Regions from separate parts of the Fictibacillus sp. UD genome, predicted to be linked through region 1. Evidence: riboswitches for the same ligand, from Rfam matches in the RefSeq annotation. Region 1 holds a riboswitch; the other holds the start of a gene.
What was found. Region 1 has a riboswitch for S-adenosylmethionine ahead of P8610_RS12260 (sulfite oxidase-like oxidoreductase). Riboswitches for the same ligand answer to the same signal wherever they lie in the genome.

Region 1 (7,764 bases):
ATACTATGAAAAATCATTGTGAAATGGAGGTTTTTAGAATGGGAAAAGACAGACAAGAGAAGAAACTGAGAGAGTCTGGACGCGTTGAATCTGACCGTGATCAAGATTTGAAGTATTCAGGCGCGGCTAAGATGGAAAGCCCTGATGAAGCGCGTGCTCGCAATCATCAAGATCAGTAATCAATGATTTGTTAGCCAATCCGATGGCCCATGAAGGTGATTTTTACCTTTTTGGGTCGTTTTTAATGTGGCGCATCCTAAAGTTAGCGGTTTTTGTCGAAAATCGTTTAAAATATTTTATCCGTGAAATTATTTGAAGTTACCGTGAAATTCTCAGGTGACCTACATCTAAAACATACATTCATCGAAAAATATCCTCTCTGGACACGGATCACAAAAAAAGAGGCATTCCCTCAACAAATCGAGTTCACACCCCTGTCTTACTTCAATTTTATCGACCTTACAATGAAAAGGGCGATCGTTCCAGTGATTCCGATAATAAAAACCGGCAGAATCCATACACCAAGCCCCTCCTGAGCTCCTTGTGCCACTCCTGTACTCACCCAGCTCATAAGAACGAAGAACAATAGCATCTCGTTTTTAATCATATTCAGCATCAGACGGGCATTTTTGTATTGTCTCTCTGCGTTTTCTTGAGTTAGATTAAAATAATTGTAGATGTGCGGAAATTTTTCAACGACCGTAAGAAGAATCCATGTCATCAATCCGATTACGAGTAAAATCCAAAGATTGATTTTACTTCCCCAGCCGTCTGGTTCACCCGCTGCGTTAAAGTGAGTTGGAACGGTGTCTGGGATGGACGGCCATTGCATAATTAGACTTCCGGTACATGCTATGAACAAGCAAATCGCCACTATATCAAGAATGTTTTCGAGCAATGTCTTAGGAATTTTAAGTTTCGGCCGAATTTCATACATTGTGTTCAACCTCCTCTATTCGACTAATACGGTTTTTTCCAGGTAAAGTTTCGTTCTTATTGTATTTGTGGAAATTCACATTTATAGTTAAAGTATCTTTTTTCCAATAGGAGGACTTATGAAACTAGGCGCATTTTCGGTAAGTTTAAATGTAAAAGATATTCACAAATCAAAAGCATTTTATGAAACACTGGGATTTGAAGCATTAGGCGGGGATATTACTCAAAACTGGCTGATCATGAAAAATGAAAGTTGTGTAATCGGTCTTTTCCAAGGCATGTTTGAAAAGAACATCCTAACGTTTAATCCAGGATGGAATCAAAACGCCGAAAGCCTTGATGAGTTTACAGATATTCGCGAACTTCAAAAGCACCTTAAGGAACAAGGAGTAAAGCTGCTTACGGAAGCCGATGAAACGAGCACAGGGCCCGCTAGTTTCACGATTGAAGACCCAGACGGAAATCCTATTCTTGTAGATCAACATAGATAATACATAAAAACGTCCAGATTCATTTCTGGACGTTTTCTTATTCCTTATTTATTTTCTATTCCCATCGCGATAATAAACCAGTTTGCTCCGTTTTTACTTCCGATCTGGAAAAAGAGCGCAATGATTTCTTCGCGGGTAAAATGTTGAGTTAATCGGCCGTAAAGTTCATCTGGCAGCTGTCCATGATAAGCCATGATGTGGTCTGCAAGTTCTAAAGCTAGCCGCTGGCGGTCTGATAGTTCAGAGTTTCCTTGTTTCATCGCTGTTTGTCGAGTGGACTCGTCCAGAGTCCCGTAGTCCATGCTTTGTCAGTAATCGCAGCCGTTGTTTGAGGCCGCACGCAAGCGGAGCATTTCCATAAGTTCTGGTTCCAGGATGTTGTTCAGTGCTTTGTCCATTTGCTGAAAAGCATCAAGAATTCCCGGCGCATTAGCAAGGGCTTTTTTAAATGGTGTTCCTTCAACATTCACTTCAGGTAACCGTGCCATTTTTTATCCTCCTCCTTATATACACTTCTTTTTAAGCTTACATGATTTTTCCAAAGTGTCACATTATTCTGTTTCAGTTCACGTATTTGCGCTTCCTTTACAGAGTTGTTATGTAATGTTTACTATCGTAACTTTATCTTAAGATAATAAAATGGTTACACGTGTTACGCTTTAACCATAGATAAAAAGTCTCGCTTTCGACAGCGTTGTAGTAAGTTATAATTATTTTCAGATAACAATAGAGGGTTTTGTAGAATGCTGTTGAATTCCTTACTAACCAAAGCCAAGTCGCTTGGTAAATACATCTGAGGAGTGATTTTTATGTTAAAGCGTTTCGTGGCAGTTGCCGCATCAGTACCACTAGTCGTCTCTTTGGCTCTTCCAGCTTCAGCTGCTGAGTCAGGAGTGAAGGAAGCTTCGTTTACACCTTCAGCTAAGCAGGAAGCTGCATCTCAGGAAATTATCGTACACTTTAAAGATTCTGTTTCAGCTGCAAGCTCTGTTGAAAATACAGTTTCAAAGTTTGGCGGTAAAGTGGTGGATGTGACGAAAGACTTTACCGTTGTAAAAGTCGATGGCAGTGTGGCAGAAGCTGTTAAGAATTTCGAGAACCTTGACTCGGTTGAATACGCTGAGCCAAATGCCACGTTTCATGCAAGTTATGTTCCGAACGATCCTGCATACAAGCAGCAATACGCTCCTCAAAAAGTTAGTGCCGAGCAAGCTTGGGACACAACGCAAAGTGCGTCATCTGTAAAAATCGCCGTGATTGACACAGGCGTTGACTATAACCACCCGGATCTAGCCGGAAAAGTAATTAAGGGTGCTGACTTTGTTGATGATGACAACGACCCGATCGATGAGAACGAACATGGAACTCACGTTGCCGGAATCGCAGCTGCGAACACGAATAACGGTGTTGGTATCGCAGGACTCGCTCCTAAAGCTTCTATTCTAGCTGTTCGCGTGCTGGACGCAGAAGGCAGCGGTTCATTGGATGATGTTGCACAAGGCATCCGTTATGCGGCTGACCAAGGCTCGCAGGTTATTAACTTAAGTCTTGGTGGATCGGTAGGTACGCAGACGCTTCAAGATGCGGTGAACTATGCTTGGAATAAAGGTTCCGTTGTTGTAGCTGCGGCTGGCAACTCTGGTGTAGCCCTTCCTAGCTACCCTGCTTACTATTCGAACGCGATCGCGGTAGCGGCTACTGATCAAAACGATCAAAAAGCTTCGTTCTCTAACTTTGGTACGTGGGTTGATATCGCTGCTCCTGGAGTTGCCATCTATTCGACAACACCAAACAATCAGTATGCGAGTTTCTCAGGTACTTCCATGGCATCACCTGTTGTTGCGGGTGTAGCTGGACTTCTCGCCGCTCAAGGTAAAAATGCTTCACAAATCCGTGCAGCGCTTGAAGATACGGCAGATCCTGTAACAGGCACAGGCACGCTGTTCCAAAACGGCCGTGTTAATGCCGCAAAAGCCGTACAGCAATAATTTGTGAAAAGTTGTTTCATAGCCTCTAGAAGTCTTTTGTATAAGACTTCTAGGGGTTTTTTGTTTAAAATCCTAAAAGAATGTGGTTTTTAAGGTGGTTTGTCCTAATTACTTCTTTGATATGTTGATTGGAGCGGAAGGCTGCGAGACTCCTGCGGGACAGGCGGGCAGGTGAGACACTTAAGAGTGAAACGTCCAAATGTGGCTCACCGCCTGCCCCGCGGAAAGCGAGCAGCCTGGAGCGAAAATCAACACTTCCAAGAGCAACAAAGCTTTGCAAAAACTATCTTGTTTAAAATTCGCTTTTATATGAAAAACTGTTAACAGGAAACGTGTTAAGAGCGGAGGTTGTTCCTATGTTTGGTTTTGGTAAGCAAAAGAAACGAACGTCGCAAGGTTCTGGCAAGAGCGAATCGACTGAGGTTGAAAAAAGACAGAGCGAAAAAGAAGCAGAAGAAAAAATTGTGTACTTTTTCTTGATCAGCACAGCGATTTTCGGAATTGTCGTATTGTATCTTGGAATATCTAAAGAAATGTCATTGATTTTTCATGCCCCTATGTCATAATAGGTGTAACTTTTATAACGTTTCAGCCGATTTATTCGGTCTCTTATTTCGAGCAGGCGGAGGGATTTAGCCCTATGAAGCCCGGCAACCACCTATTTTATAGGCACGGTGCTACATCTAACAGTTTACAAAACTGAAAGATAAGAGGATTGTACGGAATCATTCGTCCTCTTTTTTTAAAAGAGGGCGTTTTTTAGTTTATTAGAGAGGATGATGTGATTTATGGGTCTTAATAAAGCCGATCGCATAAAGAAGATGCGCGTTCCTGAGGTTGATGAAAAACTTGAAGGCAGGTTGCCGCCTGGACAAGTCATGACGGAACGGTTTCCCATTTTGCATGAAGGTGACGTGCCTGTTTATGACATGAAAAAATGGTCGTTATCTGTAGAAGGACTCGTTGGGAAACATGTCGAATTTACTTTTGAAGACATCATGAAGATGCCGCAAACGACAGTCGTACGCGATATTCATTGTGTAACGAGATGGTCACGATTCGACAATGCGTTTGAGGGCGTAAAGTTTACAGACTTTCTGAAGCACTTTAATGTGGATCCGAAAGCGAAGTACGTGATGGTCCACGCGGATTACGATTATACAACGAATGTGCCACTTGAAGATCTGCTGCGTGACGATGTACTGCTCGCACACTCGTTTGAAGGTAAACGGCTGACAGACAAGCACGGTTTCCCGCTTCGTCTTATTGTGCCTCATCTGTATTTCTGGAAAAGTGCAAAGTGGATCCGAAAGTTTGAATTTTTAGCGGAAGATCAGCCTGGTTTTTGGGAGCAGAATGGGTTTCATATGTACGGTGACCCGTTCAAGGAGGAGCGTTTCTCGAGCGACGAGTTTGAGATGCCTGAGGATGAGTGGAAGAAGAAAGAGTATGATTGATTGTTAGGAAAAAAGTAAAGGGAAAAGTAAAGCTACCTTTTCCCCCTTAGCATTTTGATTTCGTTTTTGAGTGCAGTCAACTGATCTTGGATTTCTTTCATCTGCGCTTCTTGTTCTTGCTGATCTTTTTGAGCTTGCGCTTGATCGATGTAGATTTGCTTTAGCGCGATGGCAGCACTAAAAGTTGCCAGGAAATCACCGGCAGTTACTAGCGTTGATGCAAGTAAGGCGAGTTCAGCTGCAAACGTTGCACCGTCCTTATTGTTCGCTAAGTATTCTTCTTCTGCTTCTGCTAAAATGACGTCTACTACACGCTGGTTCAAACCATTCACTCCTCACACCCTGATATCTACCATACAATATGCGTTTGCCCTAGTTCCGGTGCCCGATTTAACTGTTTAGAATGCTGGATTTCGGGTGCTAATTTTTATTTCTTTCTTAATGTAAAGGCATTTTGACCGATATTATCCATATTAGGGGAGGTTTGGCGATGGAACACTGGCTGTCTTTTCGGATTCCGTTTGATATCATTTCAATTTATATTTTGCTGGCTGCTTTTATTATTGTCGGCATATTCTCAAGCCTGCTTCGAACAGCCTTACCAGAGTGGTCTGTCAGGATTTTTAGCTACACGGGGTTTGTTGGCGTGATCTTTGCTTGGCTGAAGCTGCTAGAGTATTAATACATACATAAAAAAACGCCTGGGGTTGTGATGCCCCTGGCGTTTTTGGTGTTTTATAAAGATTTAAAAAGCAATTTACGCAGTACAGGCATGAGGTAGTCCACAAGTTCCGCAGCACTTGGTACAACAACGTTTTGCGGACCGTAAATGTTCTGCATCAGCTTCTCTTCTTCCTCTGTTATTTCTCCGTTTGCTATAAACATGCCGATCGTTTCGATTCCGAGTTTTCGAGTTCGAGTAACCGCTTCGTGCGTATCGAGCACACCGTGCGTTTCGTAATCAAAGGCAGCTGGCTCACCGTCTGAGAAAACGAGCAGAATTTTTTGCTGCTCCAGCCGTTTTGTGAGCTCCTCACCCATTCGCCGGATCGAATAGCCGTCACGATTGTCTTCTTGCGGCTCGAGCTGGATGATGGATGCCCCTGACTGATGAAGTGAATTTCGGTAGGAGATCACCTCATGAAAGTAGTTCGGCTGGTCGTTCGTTGTAGCATCAGCAGCATCTTCCCAAAAACCGACGACAGAATGCGGAATTCTGAGCGCTTTTAGCGTTTCGTGAAAAAGAACGATACCCTTTTGCGTCTCTTCCATCTTGTTGAACATGGACGCTGAACAGTCTACGAGCAACGTGAACGTTGTGTCGAGTTCATGCTGAGATTCTTGTTTCTTTCGGAAAAGTCTTGGGTTCTTGTCGGTTGCTAGTCTTGTAAGCTTCTTCCCAAGTCTTCCAAAATGCAGATCTTCTCTTGGTGCTGTTCGCTTGTGCTCCATCGTTTTTAAGAAGTTTTGTTTGAGCTGCGAGACGAACGGAGCAATTTCTTGGTTGTATTCATCGTATTGCGCAATTTCGTCTGGTGATGCTTGTTTTGCAGGAACAAAGTGTTCGGTTACGTTTTTGTTTACTTCCCCGTATGGAAAATGGTTGACAGAGTCGGAACCAGTTTGGTTGTTGTCGGTTTCGGCTTCGTGTTCGTTTTCGGTGTTGAAGTCGTTATTGTCCGTCGACTGCGCGCTCGTTTGGACCGATCCAAACACCGCATCTCCACTTTCGGCCTCCCTCGCACCTTCTCCTAATAAATCCGTGTTTGTCCCTTGATCGAGATCCATTTGTAAAAATGAATCCTGGGGGTCAGATGTTTCATCGTGCCAGGACGAGTGTGATTCTTTCTCTTGATCGTCTTCATCCTTTTCGGAATCATCATCTTTAGTAATTGTTTTCTTCGTTTTTGTTTCGTTGTTGCGTGTTAGGTCGTCAAAATCCTGTTCGTTTTCTTGAGTTGTATCTGTGTGTTTCGACTGATCGCTGAAACTGCGGTAAGCGGTTTTCATGTCTTTCAGGTCAGTGTATGCTTGTATGATTTCAGCCATTTGGATGATAATTGCAGCAATGTTTTGTGTTGATTGAGCTGTCGTTAGTTTTGTGAGCAGCGGTCGCAGCTCTTGGTAGAGTGCTTGCGTTTCTTGCGGCACCGTCACAAAGCGTTTATTGGCTAAAAGGATGATATGACAAAAAAGCGCGTCGAGTTCACGCTTTTGCTGAATATGTTTTCGGTACTCCCGATTGTAGTGCACCTGGAATGTTTCTTTACGCAGCTTAAACGCATGTATCATCCCCGGCCGGTCATATGTACAGATCTGTTCTAATCGGAAGTCTTCCGCGAATAGAAGGACCTGCTTGAGAAATTCCCGGTGCGGATGGGATTTCAGCTGCTGAAGCGTGTTCCAAATCACGTGGTCATCCGTATGAAATTGCGTTCCGTAGCTGCGCAAATACACGTCCGATTTCCAGCCTTCCAGCTGAATGTCGCGCGGGTATGGGTTCCAGAATTGGCTGACGTGAGTGACGCCGCTTTTTCGTTCAAGGTACGAGTGGTACGAGAACGAAACATCCATTTTATCCACTTTTGAGAGTGAGCGTGAAAGATCGATCAGTTGCATGTGAACAAAAGAATCGATCTTTGTATCCGCAAATATTAGGAATTTCATCTAGGGAAAACCTCCAAAATCGTCGTGGGAAATAAATTGTGTGGGGTCAGACCCCATTTCCCAGCTTACGCAAACAGTGTCGCAGCCACGTTGGAAACGAGGGCGCGTTCGCGGGCATCTTCGAGCTTGTCGGCGATAGCGCGCTGGATGGCGCGCTTCGCCGGCAAGTAGACGGAGAGGTCGGCCGCATCTAGCAGTGCGCGGATGGATGCGGCGTCCTCGGAC
Region 2 (7,764 bases), on a different contig from region 1:
AAGCAGTGGCGAGTAAATTCATTAAAAGCATGAGTTAATTCAGGCATATTTTCGTTGTATTTCCCTAAACCTTCTTTATAACGAATCAAGTGGTATTGAGTCGAGTTAGCGCCTGGCAGCGGCTGTTCTTCTTGTTTCATCTCATTCACTCCTGTCACAAAATAGTAAACAGGATTAGTATGAGTTATTCGCAAGCCGGTTATGTAATAAACATCGTAAGTTTTGTCCTTTTGTCGAAAAGCCTATAAATGATTTTGAAGGACTATAAAAAAATTTGAAGGACCATAAATTAATTTTTAGGGCCTATAAAAAAAATTGTAGGCCTATAAAGTTAGTTGAAGGACTATAAAAGTGTTGTAAAGTCATTTTCAATCAAAAAAAACTGACTTAAAAAGTTTAAGTCAGTTCTCTCTCAATTATTCCGTTACCGGTACTACTGCGCCTTCATATTTCTTTTCGATGAAAGCTTGAATTTCTTTTGAACGTAATACTTCTACTAATGCTTTTACTGATTTCTTATCTTTGTCACCTTCACGCACTGTGATGATGTTTACGAATGGTGAATCAGTTCCTTCAAGTGCAATGGCATCTTTTTGTGGATTGAGGCCAGCATCAATCGCATAGTTTGTGTTGATGAGTACAGCATCGCCTTCACCATTTTTATATGCTTTTGGCAGCATTCCTGCATCAACGTCAGCTTTAAATTTAAGTTTCTTTGGATTTTCAGCAATATCTTTTACTTGTGCTTCGTATCCAGCACCCTCTTTAACTTTGATCAAACCTTCTTTTTCAAGCAATGCAAGCATACGGCCGTGATCAGCTACAGAGTTAGACATGATGATTGTTGCGCCTTCTGGCAATTCATCTAATGATTTGTATTTTTTCGAGTAAACACCGATCGGCTCGATGTGGATTCCGCCAGCGTTTTCGAACTTATAGCCATGATCTTTCATTTGTGACTCTAAATAAGGAACGTGCTGAAAGTAGTTAGCACCAATTTCTTTTTCATCTAATGACTTATTCGGCAAAACGTAATCTTGGAATGTTTTGATTTCAAGTTCAACGCCTTTTTCTTTTAAAAGAGGTTTTGCTTCTTCTAGGATTTCAGCGTGTGGAACGTTAGATGCGCCAACAACGATTTTCTCGTCGCTAATTCCGCCTTCTGTTTTATTCCCGCAAGCAGCAAGCGCTACTGTAAGGACAGCTAATAATAGGACTGATAATACTTTTTTCATGTGAAATTCCTCCTTGTTGTCTAAACGTTATCTCTTGTCTAATGCAGTTGTAACACGGTCTCCAATCCATTGGATTACAAATACGATAACCAGGATAAGGACTGTGGAAATCAATGTTACATCCGCGTTATCTCGTTGATAACCTTCCATGTAAGCCAAGTTACCTAAGCCTCCCGCACCAACAACTCCGGCCATTGCCGTGTAACTTACTAGTGCGATCGCTGTAACTGTAATTCCTGATACAAGAGCTGGTGTACTTTCAGGAATTAAAACCTTGAAAATAATCTGAGTGTTTGTAGCACCCATGGACTTCGCAGCTTCAATGACCCCTTTATTAATCTCTCTCAAAGCGATCTCAACCATACGAGCGTAAAATGGGGCTGCTCCTACAATTAAGGCTGGAAGTGCTGCTTCTGCACCAAGCATTGTACCAACGATAAAGCGTGTAAAAGGAATCAATAAAATAATTAAGATAATGAACGGGATCGAACGAAATACGTTAACGATTATCGCTATTACACTGTTTAAAAATTTATTTCCCCATAAGTTTCCAGGAGATGTTAAAAATAAGGCCAGTCCAAGTGCTAAGCCTAGGATGAATGTGATCACGACTGAAATAGCTGACATATATAATGTTTCTTTCGTCGCTTCTAAAAGAACGTCCCATTGTACGTTTGGGAACCATGTACTAAGCATTATGAATCACCTCTACTTCAACCTGCACACTATTTAAGAACTCCATTGCGCGAGATAGTGCAGATTCTGAACCTTTAATCTGGATAAACAACGTGCCATAAGGTCCATTTTGAGTTTGTGTTATTTTACCTTGCAGAATGTTTACATCCACTTCGTAATTTCGAATTAATTCTGTAATTAATGGCTGCCCTGCCCGGCCACCTATAAATGTAAGCTGAACGATTCGTCCTTCTGGGAACTCTTCAATAAATTGTTTGATCGTATCAACGGTTTCTTCAGGCTCTGTTACTTGTTTCACAAAATCCTTCGTGATGGGTTCTTTCGGATTTTTAAAGACATTCAGTACATCGCCTTCTTCAACGACCTTTCCTTTTTCCATTACCGCTACACGATGACAGATCTTTCTGATTACGTGCATCTCATGTGTGATAAGAACAATCGTTAAATCGAGCTTCTGGTTGATTTCAACGAGCAGATCCAGAATGCTGTCTGTCGTTTTAGGATCAAGTGCTGAAGTGGCTTCATCACATAAAAGAACTTTTGGTTCATTCGCAAGTGCACGAGCAATACCAACACGCTGCTTCTGACCGCCACTTAGCTGTGATGGATAAGATCCACCGCGTCCTTCCAATCCAACTAGGTCGATCAGTTCATCAACTCGCTGTTTGATTTTTTCTTTTGGATAGCCAGCAATTTCAAGTGGAAAAGCAATGTTTTCTCTTACCGTTCTAGACCATAGAAGGTTGAAATGCTGAAAGATCATCGAGATTTCTTGTCTAGCTTCTCTTAACTTTTTTGAAGAAAGCTCCGACATGTTTTTACCACCGATTGTAACGGTTCCGCTAGTCGGACGTTCTAACATGTTCAGAATACGAATAAGGGTACTCTTTCCTGCACCACTGTAACCGATAATTCCGTATATTTCTCCTTGTTTTATGTTTAAATCCACCGTATCAACAGCCTTCACTTCACCATCTTTGGTTTGAAAGACTTTACGGACTGATTGTAGATTAATCAAGATTCTTACCTCATTTCTTATAAAAAATAAAGCTGTTTATTGAATTCTCACAGCTGATTTTGAAGGTAGTTGATTTCCTTTTCAGGTGCTCGCTTTCCGCGGGGAAGGCGGTGAGCCACATTCGTAACGTTTCACTCTTAAGTGTCTCACCTGACCGCTTGTCCCGCAGGAGTCTCGCACCTTGCACTCCAATCAACTTGGCAATGATGTCGTTTAAAGAAATTACTAAAAACAAATATTATTTAATCATAGCCAAACAAAAAATGCCTCTCTGCTTCAATATGAGCAGAAAGGCATATAATATTCTATGCACGTTCTCCTCATCTCCCAAGACCTTAATAAAAGTCTTGCAGGAATTGGCACCTTTCTAGATCGAATGCAATGCATACGTTCTAGCGGTTGCCGGGTTTCATAGGGCCAGTCCCTCCACCTCTCGTGATAAGTAAAAAAGTGTTACTTTATTAAGTTAAAGCGTTACATGTTTTGAATCACTGTGAAGAATATTATCATCCTTGTCGATTTGTGTCAAATATTTTTTGCAGTTCTAACTAAAACACCTGCGGAGATTTGTTCCCAATGCGAACTTAAGTAAAAAATGGCTTCCCATTTTAATCGTTGCCTTAGTGTTCCATGAAACTCTATCATCTCTTGCCTCAGCAATGTACTTAGCTTCATCTTCCCTTCTAACATTAAGGAAAGATATTTCGGATTCCCTGTAAATGTTACAGTCCGATTCCTTACTCCTTCTCTGTATTCTATTTTGAGAGTCGTTTCATCCTTGAATTTGAAGCTGGGTTTCACAGGAATATTATAAAGTGAAAGATATGGGCTTTTGGCAATCTGGCTTTCAAAGTAGTAAATATCTAACATAAAAATCCCCCCCGAATTGGTTGTTACTTCACCGATTCGAGAGGAATATTCACATACCTTTATAAACTCTTCGACAGTCGCAAGAAATCGTAATTGGTATTACGACAGGTTTACTCAAAATTAGTGCTTATGTTCATTTTTTTGCTGTTTTTGTTGCTGTTTGTGTTGCTGTTTGTGTTGCTGTTTGTTATCACTTTTGTGATTTTGCTTTTGTGGCTTACCAGCATTTCTCGATTCATATCCGTTTTTGGGTACAGCATTTTTTGTTTCAGGTCTTTTTTCATTTTGCTTTTTATTTATGCTTATATGGTTGTGCTTACTTTTTTTAACTTGTTTTTCGTCTGCCTTTATTTTGATCGGCTTTTGAGCTTTCACAAGATCTTTTTGTGCTTTCTTGTTATGGTGGCTATGATCATGCTCTCGTTTCTTTTGATCCAAGACAGGCTTATCAGATTTTTGCTTAATTTCATGCTGTGATGACTTAATCTTACGAGGATGCGGAACTACTTTAATATCTTTTGAAGAAGCTGTATTAACCTTCAGTTCTTGAAACTTAACTTCTTTGATCTTTTCTTCTTTATATGTTCTTCCATTTTCATTTGCTTTTTGGAATGCAGTATATTTACCCGATGATACTCCAAGCTGCTTTGCTTTTTTACGAGTATCTTCGTTCGATTCTGTAACAGTGATTGCCACAGGATATTGAACAACAGCTTTTTTTACAATAGTATTCAATGCTTTATCCAGCTCTTTTTTAGTCTTTTTATCGCTTGAGCTGTCTGAGACTGAAGTGATCAGCATGGATTGATTATCGTCCATATAACCTTCTGATTCATATGCTTTTATCAGTTGATCTGCGAATTGTTCAAGCGGTATGGACTTATCCTTAGAAAATTCATATTTCTTTATGATATGTTCTGCTTCGTTATTAAAAGCATCAATTTCCACGACACGCATATCCTCATCCACGCCAACTTCTAGGCTTGGATTAATATCAAAACTGACATATGCTGCAGCTGCTTGCTTACTGGTATAAGGGATAAAGCCTGAGAAAAAAAGAAAGGCAACTAGTGCTGCTATAGATAAAGAAATGGATGGCAACACAAAAAGACTCCTTTTTCTTTGCGAAAAATAAGAAGCCTGATACTCATTGCCTATAAGAGGCCTTTTTCCTGCTGGGACTCTTACCGAAACAAATGTTCCATCCTTCATGAGAAGTGTTGCTTTTTTATTCTGAACTTCAATGACAATGCCGCTGCCGTTTTTCAATGATATCCCTCCCGCATGTAGCAGGATCAGTATAAATTACAGGTAAGAGAAGCTGAAACTCTCTTACCATGTAATCATCTTTACCTCACCTTATGGCTGAATGTAAGATTTCAGCGCTTGAAAATCGCCTAAATATATAAGTGATACTGCTATTATATACTTTCGATTTCTCTCTATGGTTTTACGACTACAGGATACCATATTTAATAAATCTTTTATTGGCAATTGCTTTTTTTCCTTTAAAAATGCGGCAAGTTCTTCGTTTTCAGCTAATAAACGTGCAATTTCTTTAGCATTTTCACGTGCATCTACGTGCTTTGGACAATGTTTGCTTAATACTTTAAAGTTTAATCCAAATGTTTTTAGTAACTTTTGGTACTCTTCAATTTCATATACACGATTTTCAACTTGAATCTGGCCTTCAAAATGATCCATCGCAGCTTTTTGCTCTGCGTAACTTTCTTCTAAACGTCCTTCTTCATCTTCCTCGTCTGGCTGTAAGAAGATCAGTCTGTTCTGGCGTACTTCTTTTCGAATATAATCAATCACTCTGCGTCTAATAACCATATCAGCAAATGATAAGAAACGGCTTCCTTGGCCTTCTTGATATTGGTCGATTGCTTCATTGAAGGCAAAAAGACCTACACTAAACTCGTCCATTGTACGATCTATATATTGAGAACAAACTTTAGAAGTTACTTTCTTAATAAATGGTTGGTAATCACCTATAAGTTCATTCCTAAGTTTCTCATCGTTTCTTTCTTGGATCGTTAAAACCTTATCTTCTATGCTAGTTAGTTTATTTTTTGCAATCGGAAATACTGCATTTAAGTTTAAAGATGCCATGATTATCAATCACCTCTGTTAGAAAAATTGCTTTCTGTTTTGTTCGGTTTATTTAAAATTCGTTTGTTTTTGTTTTAAAAATAAAATCATTCTTATTTACCACAATTAAGACGGGAGCAAACATGCTAACAAGCTCTCCTATTCATTTATACCATGACTTTTGACATTTGTAGGATACAGTTCTATAACAATATTACAACGCTCGTAACATTTGTGACGTTATCGTTAAAATACTGAATAAACAAAACAAACTGATAATTTTCATGAAAACTCATTAAACCCTTTTGCATAGTGCTTAACGCTATTTTTATAAAAGAAAAAACACACTCCTTTTTGTTACAAAGAAGTGTGACAGCGACATTAAATTACCATTTTTTTCTTGGGTTTTAACCCCCGAAAAAGTGATTTTTTTATAGAATTAGGACGAAATAAAAAAATTGTGGGGTGTTTCACACATTTTTTTCAACCTATTTATTCCTTTTCAACAATTTTCAACATTGATTGATAAATATTTCCTGCTGATTGGAGCGCATAAATTCGATTAATGACGATTCCCCTCGAAAGGATTAGTAAACATGGCACGCTTGTTACGCCATATTTTGAAGCTAGCTCGGGCATTTCATTAATATTACTTATTCCTACTGCAACATTTTCGCCTTTTTGAACGCGAATGGTTTCTACCGCAACTTCAAACATCTTCTTTCCCATTTTACATGTTCCGCAAAGCGGCGTTTCTAAATATAGAAAGTAAGGTTTGCTTAGCGATTGCTCGATAACGGCATCCCAGTTATTTCGTGTGATTTCATTCATAAATTACTCCATTATTTTTCTAATGGAACTTTTAGCAACCGATCGTCATCTTTAGACGGCTGCCCTCTTCCATCTGTATTGTTCGTTACAATGTACATTTCATTTCCATCAACTAGAATATCACGAATTCGTCCTTCATTGGTAACAATTAAGGTTTGCTTTTTGGAAGATGTCTTAACTTTCATTACACTTTCTCCTCGTAAGGATGCTATATAAATGAATCCTTTTTTATAATGTATCCCAGAAGGCGCCCACGTTTCTTTGCCAGAGTGGATCCATGGAATTTCCATACCTTCTCTTCTTTCATTTCCACGTATAACGGGCCAGCCATAGTTCTTACCAGGACTAATTTTATTTATTTCGTCATAGTTCGATGATCCATGTTCAGCGGCATACATGGTGCCTTCTTCATCCCAAGTCATTCCTTGAGGATTTCGATGGCCATATGTATAAACAGGGGATGGATAGAACGGGTTATCTTTAGGAATCGTCCCGTCGCTGTTTATTCTTAAAATCTTACCTGCAAGGCTGTCCAAATTCTGTGAAAGGTTCTCATCACCGCTATCACCTGTTGTGATATACAGCTTTTTATCTGGTCCCCATTTAAGCCTGCCACCATTGTGTGTAAAACCACCTGGAATGTCATCAAGAAGGATTTGATTTTCAATCCATTTTCCTGTCTCAAAGTTCATTTTAACGATTCGGTTTAACAATCTTCCCTTTTTCTCATATGTGTAATAAGCATAGGCTATTTTGTTTGTTTCAAAATTCGGATCCAACACAAAACCAAGAAAACCTCCTTCCCCATCATCAGATAAAGCTGACGAAAACTCAGGGGTATAAGAGGTTTTTTTATGCTTTGGCCCTATTGAAACAAGCCCCCCTGATCTTTCGCTTATCCACATTTCATTTTGGGTGCCGTTAATCTGCCACGGAATATTTAATTTTTTCACAATCGTTTCATGTGAATCTGGTTTTACTTCGCCTTTATTTAAAGAACTGCATCCACTGAATATCGAG

Region 2: linked by a shared signal. The riboswitch ahead of P8610_RS09705 (methionine ABC transporter ATP-binding protein) and the one ahead of P8610_RS12260 (sulfite oxidase-like oxidoreductase) in region 1 are both predicted to bind S-adenosylmethionine.

Annotation. Positions count from the first base shown of each region.
Region 1 covers NZ_JARUHH010000006.1:179,910-187,673, reverse strand. The annotation lists gene P8610_RS12300 (YpzI family protein) at 39-179, shown strand; gene P8610_RS12295 (DUF1648 domain-containing protein) at 440-937, opposite strand; gene P8610_RS12290 (VOC family protein) at 1,056-1,427, shown strand; gene P8610_RS12285 (carboxymuconolactone decarboxylase family protein) at 1,472-1,729, opposite strand; gene P8610_RS12280 (hypothetical protein) at 1,736-1,915, opposite strand; gene P8610_RS12275 (S8 family peptidase) at 2,237-3,415, shown strand; gene P8610_RS12270 (hypothetical protein) at 3,587-3,739, shown strand; gene P8610_RS12265 (hypothetical protein) at 3,772-3,981, shown strand; SAM riboswitch class I at 4,022-4,128, shown strand; gene P8610_RS12260 (sulfite oxidase-like oxidoreductase) at 4,204-4,872, shown strand; gene P8610_RS12255 (hypothetical protein) at 4,905-5,195, opposite strand; gene P8610_RS12250 (hypothetical protein) at 5,363-5,554, shown strand; gene P8610_RS12245 (vWA domain-containing protein) at 5,608-7,539, opposite strand; gene P8610_RS12240 (ATP-binding protein) at 7,605-7,764, opposite strand, start outside.
Region 2 covers NZ_JARUHH010000004.1:319,554-327,317, reverse strand. The annotation lists gene P8610_RS09720 (carboxymuconolactone decarboxylase family protein) at 1-140, opposite strand, end outside; gene P8610_RS09715 (MetQ/NlpA family ABC transporter substrate-binding protein) at 417-1,235, opposite strand; gene P8610_RS09710 (methionine ABC transporter permease) at 1,263-1,931, opposite strand; gene P8610_RS09705 (methionine ABC transporter ATP-binding protein) at 1,924-2,949, opposite strand; SAM riboswitch class I at 3,267-3,394, opposite strand; gene P8610_RS09700 (hypothetical protein) at 3,475-3,819, opposite strand; gene P8610_RS09695 (anti-sigma-I factor RsgI family protein) at 3,940-5,088, opposite strand; gene sigI (RNA polymerase sigma-I factor) at 5,179-5,934, opposite strand; gene P8610_RS09685 (thioredoxin family protein) at 6,406-6,744, opposite strand; gene P8610_RS09680 (PQQ-dependent sugar dehydrogenase) at 6,756-7,764, opposite strand, start outside.